Prochlorococcus marinus str. AS9601: one gene and its partner. The protein of the gene in region 2 binds, or shares a complex with, the protein of the main gene of each other region. Links are inferred from orthologs where the notes say so. Each region holds a gene or a part of one and is shown on either strand. Other genes may lie near its edges.

The links. Proteins that work in one complex are often made in the same cells at the same time.
Region 1: the proteins of A9601_RS10675 (region 2) and nuoH are in contact, whole or in part, in a cryo-EM structure (PDB 6KHJ), measured with the Thermosynechococcus vestitus proteins. The link is inferred for Prochlorococcus marinus str. AS9601 from one-to-one orthologs. Residues at the interface, in WP_126986108.1 of Thermosynechococcus vestitus: Gly6, Tyr7, Glu8, Tyr9, Phe10, Gly12, Phe13, Leu14, Ile16, Cys17, Ser18, Pro21, Ala24, Leu25, Ala27, Ser28, Leu31, Arg32, Pro33, Ser35, Arg40, Leu41, Thr42, Thr43, Tyr44, Glu45, Ile51, Gly53, Ala54, Trp55; in WP_126985484.1 of Thermosynechococcus vestitus: Gln8, Lys26, Trp29, Leu30, Pro33, Met34, Met37, Leu38, Leu83, Ile84, Phe85, Lys86, Glu87, Asp88, Val89, Leu90, Pro91, Ala92, Thr100, Ala104, Val107, Ile108, Phe111, Leu112, Tyr114, Ile115, Ile125, Ser126, Leu128, Phe133.

Annotation. Positions count from the first base shown.
Region 1 is NC_008816.1:163,728-166,865, reverse strand. Bases 1-2,870 are described here. They hold nuoH (NADH-quinone oxidoreductase subunit NuoH), read left to right. Parts: upstream 1-811; coding sequence 812-1,930; downstream 1,931-2,870. Other genes in these bases: A9601_RS09970 (NADH-quinone oxidoreductase subunit J), read left to right, coding at 2,639-2,870; ndhI (NAD(P)H-quinone oxidoreductase subunit I), read left to right, coding at 1,999-2,625; A9601_RS09985 (citrate synthase), read left to right, coding at 1-736. Also shown: more of A9601_RS09970, read left to right, coding at 2,871-3,138. UniProt on the Escherichia coli protein: NDH-1 shuttles electrons from NADH, via FMN and iron-sulfur (Fe-S) centers, to quinones in the respiratory chain. The immediate electron acceptor for the enzyme in this species is believed to be ubiquinone.
Region 2 is NC_008816.1:289,538-297,451, forward strand. Bases 2,936-5,845 are described here. They hold A9601_RS10675 (NAD(P)H-quinone oxidoreductase subunit 3), read right to left. Parts: upstream 4,617-5,845; coding sequence 4,254-4,616; downstream 2,936-4,253. Other genes in these bases: A9601_RS10660 (gluconeogenesis factor YvcK family protein), read left to right, coding at 2,936-2,988; A9601_RS10665 (NAD(P)H-quinone oxidoreductase subunit J), read right to left, coding at 2,985-3,515; A9601_RS10670 (NADH dehydrogenase subunit K), read right to left, coding at 3,515-4,249; A9601_RS10680 (rubredoxin), read left to right, coding at 4,693-5,121; A9601_RS10685 (photosynthesis system II assembly factor Ycf48), read left to right, coding at 5,131-5,845. In the rest of the region: A9601_RS10650 (MlaD family protein), read right to left, coding at 1-680; A9601_RS10655 (ABC transporter ATP-binding protein), read right to left, coding at 686-1,471; more of A9601_RS10660, read left to right, coding at 1,603-2,935; more of A9601_RS10685, read left to right, coding at 5,846-6,147; psbE (cytochrome b559 subunit alpha), read left to right, coding at 6,284-6,532; psbF (cytochrome b559 subunit beta), read left to right, coding at 6,535-6,681; A9601_RS18270 (photosystem II reaction center protein L), read left to right, coding at 6,693-6,812; A9601_RS10700 (photosystem II reaction center protein J), read left to right, coding at 6,822-7,019; mtnP (S-methyl-5'-thioadenosine phosphorylase), read right to left, coding at 7,063-7,914. UniProt on the Escherichia coli protein: NDH-1 shuttles electrons from NADH, via FMN and iron-sulfur (Fe-S) centers, to quinones in the respiratory chain. The immediate electron acceptor for the enzyme in this species is believed to be ubiquinone.

The sequences.
Region 1 (3,138 bases), 130 kb from region 2 along the record:
TGCTGCGTTTCAACTTATTAGAAAAGGACAAGACCCAATTCAACCAAGAGATGATTTAACTTACTCATCAAATTTTCTTTACATGCTGACTGAAAAAGAACAAGATCCTATAGCTGCAAAAGTTTTTGACAGGTGTTTAATCCTACATGCCGAACATAGTTTAAACGCAAGTACATTTAGCGCTAGAGTTACTGCAAGTACTCTTACAGACCCATATGCTGTCATCGCCTCTGCAGTAGGAACCCTTGCTGGCCCACTGCATGGAGGAGCAAATGAGGACGTAATTGCAATGTTAGAAGAGATTAAAACTCCAGAAAATGCTGGGTCTTTTTTAGATAATGCAATTAAAAATAAAAGTAAGATAATGGGCTTCGGCCACAGAGAATATAAAGTTAAAGATCCAAGAGCAATAATTCTACAAAAACTGGCAGAAGAGCTTTTTATTAGATTTGGAGCAGATGAAATGTATGAAGTTGCTAAATCACTTGAGGCAGAGGCAATACCAAGACTTGGACCTAAAGGTATATTCCCTAACGTGGATTTTTATTCTGGTCTTGTTTATAGAAAACTTGGTATTCCTCGTGATTTATTTACTCCAATTTTTGCCATATCTAGAGTGGCTGGTTGGTTAGCTCATTGGAGAGAGCAACTTGGAGCAAACAGAATTTTCAGGCCATCGCAAATCTATACGGGTTCAGCACCAAGAGATTGGATCAGCCTAGAAAATAGAGAATAATATTTGCAGCTTTTCATAAAAAACACACATATTGTTTGTGAAGAGTTAATCTATTAAGTAAATAACATAAAAATTTTGGAATACGGATTAGATCTCGAATATAGTTTTAATGAATTTTTAAAAGGCTTTGGCCTTTCCAGCGAAATCGCCCATATAATTTGGCTCCCTCTGCCAATGCTTTTGGTTTTGGTAGCGGCAGTAGTTGGTGTTTTAGTAACAGTTTGGCTTGAAAGAAAAATATCTGCTGCTGCTCAGCAAAGAATAGGTCCTGAATATGCAGGAGCACTTGGCGTACTCCAACCAATTGCAGATGGGCTTAAGTTACTTGTTAAAGAGGATATTATTCCTGCTAAAGCGGATGGAATTCTCTTTACTGCAGGACCTATATTAGTACTTGTCCCAGTGATTCTATCCTGGTTAATTGTTCCTTTTGGACAAAATCTTTTAATAAGTAATGTTGGTATTGGAATTTTCCTATGGATTGCTTTAAGCAGTATCCAGCCAATAGGACTTCTCATGAGCGGATATGCATCAAATAATAAGTATTCTTTATTAGGAGGTTTAAGAGCAGCAGCTCAATCAATTAGTTATGAAATTCCTCTAGCTTTATCTGTACTAGCTATTGTACTAATGACAAATTCTCTAAGTACTATTGACATTGTCAACCAACAAAGTGGTGCTGGAATCTTAAGTTGGAATATATGGAGACAACCAGTTGGTTTTATAGTCTTTTGGATTTGTGCTCTTGCAGAATGTGAGAGACTTCCATTTGACTTACCCGAAGCTGAAGAAGAATTAGTTGCAGGATATCAAACTGAATATGCAGGGATGAAATTCGCATTGTTCTACCTAGGTAGTTACATTAATCTAATCCTTTCAGCTTTATTGGTATCAATACTTTATTTGGGAGGATGGGGTTTTCCTGTTCCAGTTGAATTAATAGCTAAGTTTCTAAACTTGCCCATTAATGCACCCTTTTTACAAGTGTTCACTGCATCAATAGGAATTGTAATGACTGTATTGAAAGCATATCTTTTAGTTTTCATTGCAATATTATTGCGTTGGACAACTCCTAGAGTAAGAATAGATCAACTATTAGACCTTGGATGGAAGTTTCTTCTTCCAATTTCTCTTGCTAATCTTTTGATAACTGCAGGATTAAAACTTGCTTTTCCGCAATTCTTTGGTGGTTAAACTTAAGTAAAAATACTTAAATTTAAAATTAATCCACTAAAATAAAATAACTAAGTAAATTCTTCAAAATGAAAAATTTTCTTCAACAAATAAATAGCTATATCAAAGAAGCATTTAATGCTGGTAAATATTTATATAATGGCTTATCAGTAACTTTTGATCATCTTCGAAGAAGACCTGTTACAGTCCAATATCCATATGAAAAATTAATACCTTCTGAGAGATATAGAGGAAGAATACATTATGAATTTGATAAATGTATTGCTTGTGAAGTTTGCGTGAGAGTTTGCCCCATAAATCTACCAGTTGTTGATTGGGTAATGAATAAAGAAACTAAAAAAAAGGAACTTAGAAATTACTCTATAGACTTTGGAGTTTGTATATTTTGCGGAAATTGTGTTGAATATTGTCCAACTAATTGTCTTTCTATGACCGAAGAATATGAATTAGCTACTTTTGACAGACACAATCTAAATTTTGATAATGTCGCACTTGGTAGGTTACCTACAAACGTCACAACAGATCCTTCAGTTAAACCTCTAAGAGAACTTGCCTATCTTCCTAAAGGTGTCATGGACCCTCATGAAATCCCAGCTTCAGATACTAGAGTTGGTAAATTACCAGAAGAAGTCTATGATTGGATGAGGCCAGAATCCAATAAAAATAAAGATAAAGTTTCTAATTCAAACAATTAATTTCCATTAATTTATGTCCATTGCAATAACAACTCAAATTATTTGTTTTACAGTTTTATCTTTAGTTATCCTTATCGGAGCACTTGGTGTTGTATTACTCGAAAGTATTGTTTATTCAGCCTTTCTTCTAGGAGGAGTTTTCATGAGTGTGGCAGGATTATATCTTCTTTTAAATGCAAGTTTTGTTGCTGCAGCTCAAGTATTAGTTTATGTAGGTGCAGTTAATGTATTAATAATATTTGCAATAATGTTAGTCAATAAAAAAGAAGATTTAAAGCCCATAAGTGACATTAAATCAAGAAGAATCATATCAACATCAATATGTTTAACCCTGCTTAGCCTGTTAATAAGAGTTGACTTGACTAATGTATGGCGCCTATCAAATCCTCAAAACTCTATAGGAGAAGAATCAACTATCAGAATTGGTGAACATCTATTTAGTGATTATTTACTACCATTTGAAGTAGCATCAGTTTTACTATTAATGGCAATGATTGGAGCTATTGTATTAGC
Region 2 (7,914 bases):
GTTTCTTTATCATCAATAGTAGACAAAATGTTATTTAAATGATTAGCAGCGATTGTAATTTCTTTTATTAGAGGCTCAACTCTTTCTAGTTCTTTTTTTGATAAATAAATTAATTCATCAAGATTTTCTTGTGTCCTATCAAATTGGTCAATTGAGTTAACGATGTTTTCAATTAAGTTTTCTTGATTTGTGTCTTTTAAAAGTTGGCTTATTTTATTAGTTATATTTGAGAGACTTGATAGTTGTTTACCTGTGATAGTGTCTCCTTGACAAATAATTAATTTGGTATTGCATTTTTCGGAAATAGGTTTTGCAATGTTTTTAGGAATTGTCTTGTCACTAGTTTCTAAAGCAACTTGTACATCTCCTCCAAGGAAAGAATTTGTAACTACCCTTGCAAATGCTGGCCTTGGCAGAATAATTTCAGGATTATTTAAAACTATTTTTGCTTTAATTGATTCATTTGTGAACAAGATATCTTCTATCGATCCAACTAAGATTCCTCTGTAAGTAACTGGAGATTTTTTTGATAAACCGCTTGCGTTATTGAATTCAGCAAAGAGGTACCAATTTTTTGTAGATAATCTCACTCCTCTTAGCCAAAAAGAAAAAAATGTGAATGTTAAAATTCCTCCTAATAAGGAAAACCCAACTATTGAATCTCGTAAGCTTCTACGCATAATTTCTAAATGTCTTTCGGTTGCATTGGACCATCAAGTTTCCCATTCCTAAATTGAAATACATAGGGATCTTTACTCTTTTTAAATTCATCAATAGAGCCTGCCCATCTGAATTTGCCTCCATAAAGCATTAAAACTTTATCTGAAGTTCTTTCTATAGTACTAAGAACATGGCTAACCACAATAGATGATCCGCTAGCTTTATGATTTGTCTTATTAATCAAATCTTCAATTCTTGATGAGGCAATGGGATCAAGACCGGCAGTTGGTTCATCAAAAAGTAATAAAGGTTTAGACTTTGCATTAAGAGTTTGATCAGTAATTAATGCCCTAGCAAAACTTACTCTTTTTTGCATGCCTCCACTTAATTCATTTGGAAGTTTATTCTCAACATTAAATAATCCTACCTCAGCTAAGCATTCACGTACTATTTCATGAATTGATTTTTTTGATAGATTTTTATTTCTCTTGAGGAGAAAACCTACATTTTCTTCAATAGTTAGAGATCCTAATAAAGCCGGGTTCTGAAAAACTAGTCTTACATCAGGAGGATTATTTTGATCTAATCTCAAATATGTTTGCTTCTCACCAAATATTCTTAATTCTCCTTTGGTAGGTAAAATTAGTCCTGCTAAAATTTTTAATATGGTTGATTTGCCAGAACCTGAGGGGCCAACAATAGCTAATTTTTCTCCATCATTAAGTTCAAAATTTATTTGATTAAGCACATTAACTTCCCCCCAGTTTATTGAGAGGTTTTTTGTTTCAACTGCATGCTTTGATTTTTTCAAAACTTATATAAAAAACATCTATATATTTCATTTTGCCTATTTTTAGAAATAAAAAAAGGATGTATGAATTTGATTTATAATGATTTTATATAGTCTTTAAATTTGAGAAAAATAATTCAAGAGGTTTTTTAATGTATAAGCGTAAAAAAAGGGTAAGAAGGTACTATAAAAACTTTAAAAAGTCTAATTTTGCCTTGTTTAACAAAATCTTAAGAATTTTGAGTTGGCTTTTGCCAGGATTGGTAATAAAAAGATGGATGCTTACATCTGCGGTAGGATTTTTGACTACATTATTAGGCTTGGTAATTTGGACAAATTTAAGACCGCTCTATTGGCTTATTGAAATCTTTTTTTCAGTAATGACAGGTTTAACTAGTATTTTGCCTGTTTCATTTATGGGACCATTGATTTTTGTTATTGGAATATTATTAATAGGGATTGGACAAAATAGAAGTATTAATTCTATTCAAAAAGCGCTTGTTCCAGAAAAAGATACATTTTTAGTTGATGCATTAAGAGTTAAAAGTAAATTAAACAGAGGCCCAAATATTGTTGCAATTGGGGGAGGTACAGGCTTATCTACTTTATTGAAAGGCTTAAAAAACTATAGTAGTAATATTACAGCAATCGTAACTGTATCCGATGATGGTGGAAGTAGTGGAATTCTCAGAAAACAATTAGGTGTGCAACCTCCTGGAGATATTAGAAATTGTTTGGCAGCCTTATCTAACGAAGAACCAACTTTAACTAGATTATTTCAGTACAGATTTTCAGAGGGAACTGGTCTGGAGGGCCATAGTTTTGGAAATCTATTCTTGTCAGCTTTAACAACAATTACAGGCAATTTAGAAAAAGCAGTTCAAGCCTCTAGTAAGGTTTTGGCGGTACAAGGTCAAGTTTTACCGGCGACAAATATTGATGTTATGTTATGGGCCGAATTAGAAGATGGTGAAAAAATTTTTGGTGAAAGCAAGATCAGTAAATCTAAAAAATTAATTTCGAGGATTGGTTACCTACCTGAAAACCCTTCAGCTCTTCCAAGTGCTCTTGAATCTATAAAAGAAGCTGATTTAATTATTCTTGGCCCAGGTAGTCTTTACACTTCTTTATTGCCTAATCTGTTAGTACCAGAGATAGTAGATGCTTTATTGCAAAGTAATGCTCCCAAAATCTATATAAGTAATTTGATGACTCAGCCTGGAGAAACAGATGGACTTGATGTCTATCAACATATCAAAGCAATAGAAAAACAATTATTAAATTTTGGAGTTAATACTCGAATTTTTGACTCAATATTATCTCAGACTCAATTTGAAAAGTCTCCATTAGTAGATTATTACGAAAGTAGAGGGGCAGAGCCTGTCCAATGTAATAAAGAAAAACTATTATCTGAGGGTTATTATGTTTTGCAAGCACCACTATATGCAAAAAGAATAACTCCAACACTAAGACATGATCCAAGGAGACTAGCAAGAGCAGTTATGTTTATTTACCGCAAATTAAAAAAAATAAACTAATAAGCATCCTGAAGTTCATAGAAATCTGGCTGAATATAATCTTTTCTCAATGGCCATCCTCTCCAATCTTCAGGCATTAATAATCTTTTTGGATTGGGATGATCAATAAAATTTATTCCATACATATCAAAAGTTTCTCTTTCTTGCCAATCACTTCCTTTAAAAATTTCGTACAAACTAGGGATTGATAAATCAGAATCTCTTTTTAAGAAAACTTTTAATCTGACTTCTTTAATTTTTTCAATTTTTTGAAAATCATCAACAGTTATAAAATGGTAGAAACTTACAAGATTTTTGCCTGGTCCCTCATCATATCCTCCTTGACATTGGAGATAGTTGAAACCGTAATTTCTCAAGGCAGATACCGCTTCATATAATTTGCTAGGTTGCACAGAAATGTTTTCAATTCCTATATGATCATCAGATAAAGATTGATTTGGTATCCCATCTTTAGACAAAGATTGACTTATAACCCCTTCTTTTTCTATTGAAGTATCTGAGGATGTAGCTTGGCTGTCTTTTTCCATTAATCTTCTACAGAATTAATAATTTCAGTTTTTTCAGTATTTTCAGGTAATTCTGTTATTTTTTCTTTTTTGGAAGGGGGTATTACGTTAGCTGAAGTTTTGTTTAGATATTCACCTGTATTTTCTGAGAAAACGAGATTCATTTCGTGATCAGATGTTATGTATCTGTGAGTTTGTTCTGTTTTTGTGCGCTCTAAAATTGATTCATTACCAACTTTTTTTCTTAATTTAATTACAGCATCAAAAATTGCTTCTGGTCTTGGTGGACATCCTGGAAGGTATAAATCAACTGGTATCAATTTATCAACGCCTCTTACAGCAGTTGTAGAATCTGCACTGAACATACCACCTGTGATTGTGCAAGCACCCATAGCGATAACATACTTTGGTTCAGGCATTTGTTCATAAAGCCTAACAAGGGCTGGAGCCATCTTCATAGTTACTGTTCCTGCAACTATTAGCAAATCTGCTTGCCTTGGCGAGCTTCTAGGTACTAATCCAAATCTATCAAAATCAAATCTAGATCCAATTAATGCAGCAAATTCTATAAAACAACAAGCTGTTCCGTACAAGAGAGGCCATAAACTGCTTAGTCTAGCCCAATTATGAAGATCGTCTAAGCTTGTCAATATAATATTTTCGCTCAAATCTGTAGTAACTTGGGGTGCACCAAGAGGATTGCAAGTCCCTTCTCGAATTTCTCTTATTGCTTTTGGGGATAATTGTGGTTTCAATTTTTTAACTCCATTCTAAAGCACCTTTTCTCCATGCATATGCTAAGGCAATAACAAGTATTGCAATGAAAATCAAAGCCTCAATAAAAGCTAATAAGCCTAATCTATTGAAAGCAACAGCCCAAGGATAAAGGAATACTGTCTCAACATCAAATATAACGAAAACCAAGGCAAACATGTAATAACGAATATTAAATTGAATCCATGCTCCTCCTATAGGCTCCATTCCGGATTCATATGTAAGTTTTCTTTCCCCTGTTCTGCCTTTTGGTGCAACGATGAGATTAGTAACTAGAGCTAATACTGGTACAGCTGCGGCAATTAGAAGGAAACCTAAAAAGTATTCATAGCCAGTTAATAAAAACATCTTAAAAATTAATTTTGAATAAAAGTCGCTTAATTAAGCAAAATCTTTTAAAGTTCTTAAAGAACAATAATAAGCCGTGAGTGAAAACATTCAACCAGCCTCTGAGGAAAACAAAATAGTTGAAGCCCTTGAGAAAGAAAAACTTTCTGAAAACTCCTCAGGAGTAAATGTTGAACAACCTGTCCTTAATTTAGAACAAAATAGATTCGAATGTAGAAGTTGTGGATATATTTATGATCCGTCTGAAGGAAATAAAAAATTAAACATACCTAAAAACACTCCTTTTTCAGAGTTAGATGGAAATACCTTCGCTTGCCCTGTTTGTCGAGCGGGTAAAAATTTTTATAAGGATATAGGTCCTAAATCTAAACCTAGTGGTTTTGAAGAAAATTTAGTTTATGGGTTTGGTTTTAACAGTTTACCTCCTGGACAAAAAAACATATTGATTTTTGGAGGTCTGGCGTTTGCTGCCGCTATGTTCCTTTCTTTGTACTCTTTGCATTAATATATACAAATGAAAAAAATTATTACTAGTATTCCCAATCTTCTTTTATCAGTTCTCCTTTGTTTTGTATTGAGCAGTTGTTCATCTACAGGAGTAAAGATGAGTGATAGCAGCCCTTGGAAAACAATTCAGTTTGAGGACCAGGCTAATGCTTTAGATGTTGATTTTATAGATAATAAAAATGGATTTTTAGTAGGTTCTAATAGACTTATTATGGAATCTAATGATGGAGGGGAAACTTGGGAAAAAAGAAATTTAGATTTACCAAGTGAAGAGAACTTTCGTCTTCTAGATATAGATTTTAAAGGGGAAGAGGGATGGTTAATAGGTCAGCCTTCATTAGTTATGCATACACTTGATGCAGGAAAGAATTGGACACGTTTATCTCTAGGTAACAAATTACCAGGCCAACCATTTCTAATAACAACAGTTGATGCAGGTGTTGCAGAATTGGCTACCACTGCAGGTGCTATATATGAAACATCAGATAGTGGTGAATCATGGAATGCAAAAGTTGTTGATGCATCTGGTTCTGGAGGTGTAAGAGATTTAAGAAGGACTAATAAGGGAGATTATGTCAGTGTAAGTAGTCTAGGCAATTTCTTTTCTACTTTGGAAAAGGATAGTGACGCATGGATAGCTCATCAAAGAGCAAGTAGCAAAAGAGTTCAAAGTATTGGTTTTAATCCAGAAGGAAGTTTATGGATGCTTTCTAGAGGAGCAGAAATTAGATTTAATGAAGATACTAATGACTTAGAAAATTGGTCAAAGCCTATTATCCCAATTCTGAATGGATACAATTATCTAGACATGGGATGGGATCCAAATGGTGATATATGGGCTGGCGGGGGTAATGGAACTTTAATAGTAAGTAAAGATCAAGGTAAAACTTGGAATAAAGATCCTATTGCTTCTGAATTGCCAACAAACTACATTAAAATAGTTTTTCTTGATAAGGAGGCTTTAGACAATCAAAAAGGATTTGTACTTGGTGAGCGTGGTTATATCCTTAAATGGAATAGCTAACTTTAAATAAATCGATTTAATAGTAAAAAAAAAATTAATTTTTGAAAGATTTAGCAACTGTCTGTAACCAACCTGTTAATTTCTTCGCGAACTTATGATTTTACACTGTAAGATCATAGGGTAAACATTTGTGATTATGGCCGCAGGTTCAACGGGTGAACGCCCATTTTTTGAAATAATCACCAGTATTAGATACTGGATTATTCATGCAGTAACATTACCAGCTATCTTTATAGCAGGCTTCTTATTTGTATATACAGGCTTAGCTTACGATGCTTTCGGAACTCCTCGTCCAGACAGTTATTTCCAATCATCTGAATCTAAAGCACCTGTCGTAACACAAAGATATGAAGCTAAATCTCAACTAGATTTAAGAACAAAATAACAATGACTAATTCTCAAGCTCCAATGCAGGCTGCTGAAGTCCGCGTTTATCCTATATTTACTGTCCGTTGGCTAGCAGTTCACGCTCTAGCTATTCCATCAGTATTCTTTTTAGGTTCTATTGCTGCTATGCAATTCGTAGCCCGATAAATTTAACTATCATGCAAGTAAACGAAAATCCTAACAAAGTTCCAGTTGAACTTAATCGTACAAGCCTTTATTTAGGCTTATTATCAGTCTTTGTATTGGGAATTTTATTTTCCAGTTACTTTTTCAATTAAATTAAAATCATGAGTAAATTAAAAGGACCTGATGGAAGAATTCCAGATAGACTTCCCGACGGTAGACCAGCAGTTGCATGGGAAAGAAGATGGACTGAAGGAACTCTTCCTTTATGGCTTGTTGCTACAGCAGGTGGAATTGCAGTTATCTTCGTTTTAGGAATATTCTTCTATGGTTCATACCAAGGAGTTGGGGCTGGAGGCTAACAATTCCTTACTTTGACCTGATAATCACTTATATCAAATAAGCCTAATAAGAATCAGTAAATATCCTTAGTTTCTCTTCTGTGGAGCTTGGGATATTTTCTTTTTTGGTGATTAATCCATCTTTTAATGAAAAATGAGACTTACTTTTTGGCCTTTCTTTTTCAATTAATTTGGCTACTTCAAATATTATTTTATTAGCTACTTCAGTATTTGATCTAAGATTATCCAAAACCATCTCTACAGAAACTTCTTGATGAGTTTGATGCCAGCAATCATAATCGGTAACCATAGATAAAGAGGAGTAAGCTATTTCAGCTTCTTTAGCTAATCTTGCTTCTGTGTGGTTCGTCATTCCAATTATTGAACATCCCCAACTCCTATATAAATTAGATTCTGCTCTAGTTGAGAAAGCGGGACCTTCCATTGCTAGATAGGTACCCCCTCTATGCAATTGTCTACCGCCAGGAATATTTTTTTCTCCGATTTCACTTAAAATACGTGATAAATTTGTGCAGAAGGGATCTCCCATAGTTACGTGAGCAACAGCTCCCTCGTTAAAGAAGGTTGCAGGTCTATTTTTTGTCCGGTCTATAAATTGATCTGGAACCACTATATCGAGTGGCCTTATCTGTTCTTGTAATGAACCAACTGCTGATGGAGCAATAATCCACCTTACTCCTATTGATCTTAGAGCCCAAATATTTGCTTTGTAAGGGATTTCAGAAGGATTTAAACTATGCGTTCTGCCATGTCTAGGAATAAAAGCTATCTCTAAGTTTCCAAGATTATATACTTTTATTGAATCAGAAGGTTTACCATAGGGAGTATTGATTTCTAGTTCTCTTGAGTACTCTATTTGATCCATTGAATAAAATCCACTTCCACCAATCACTCC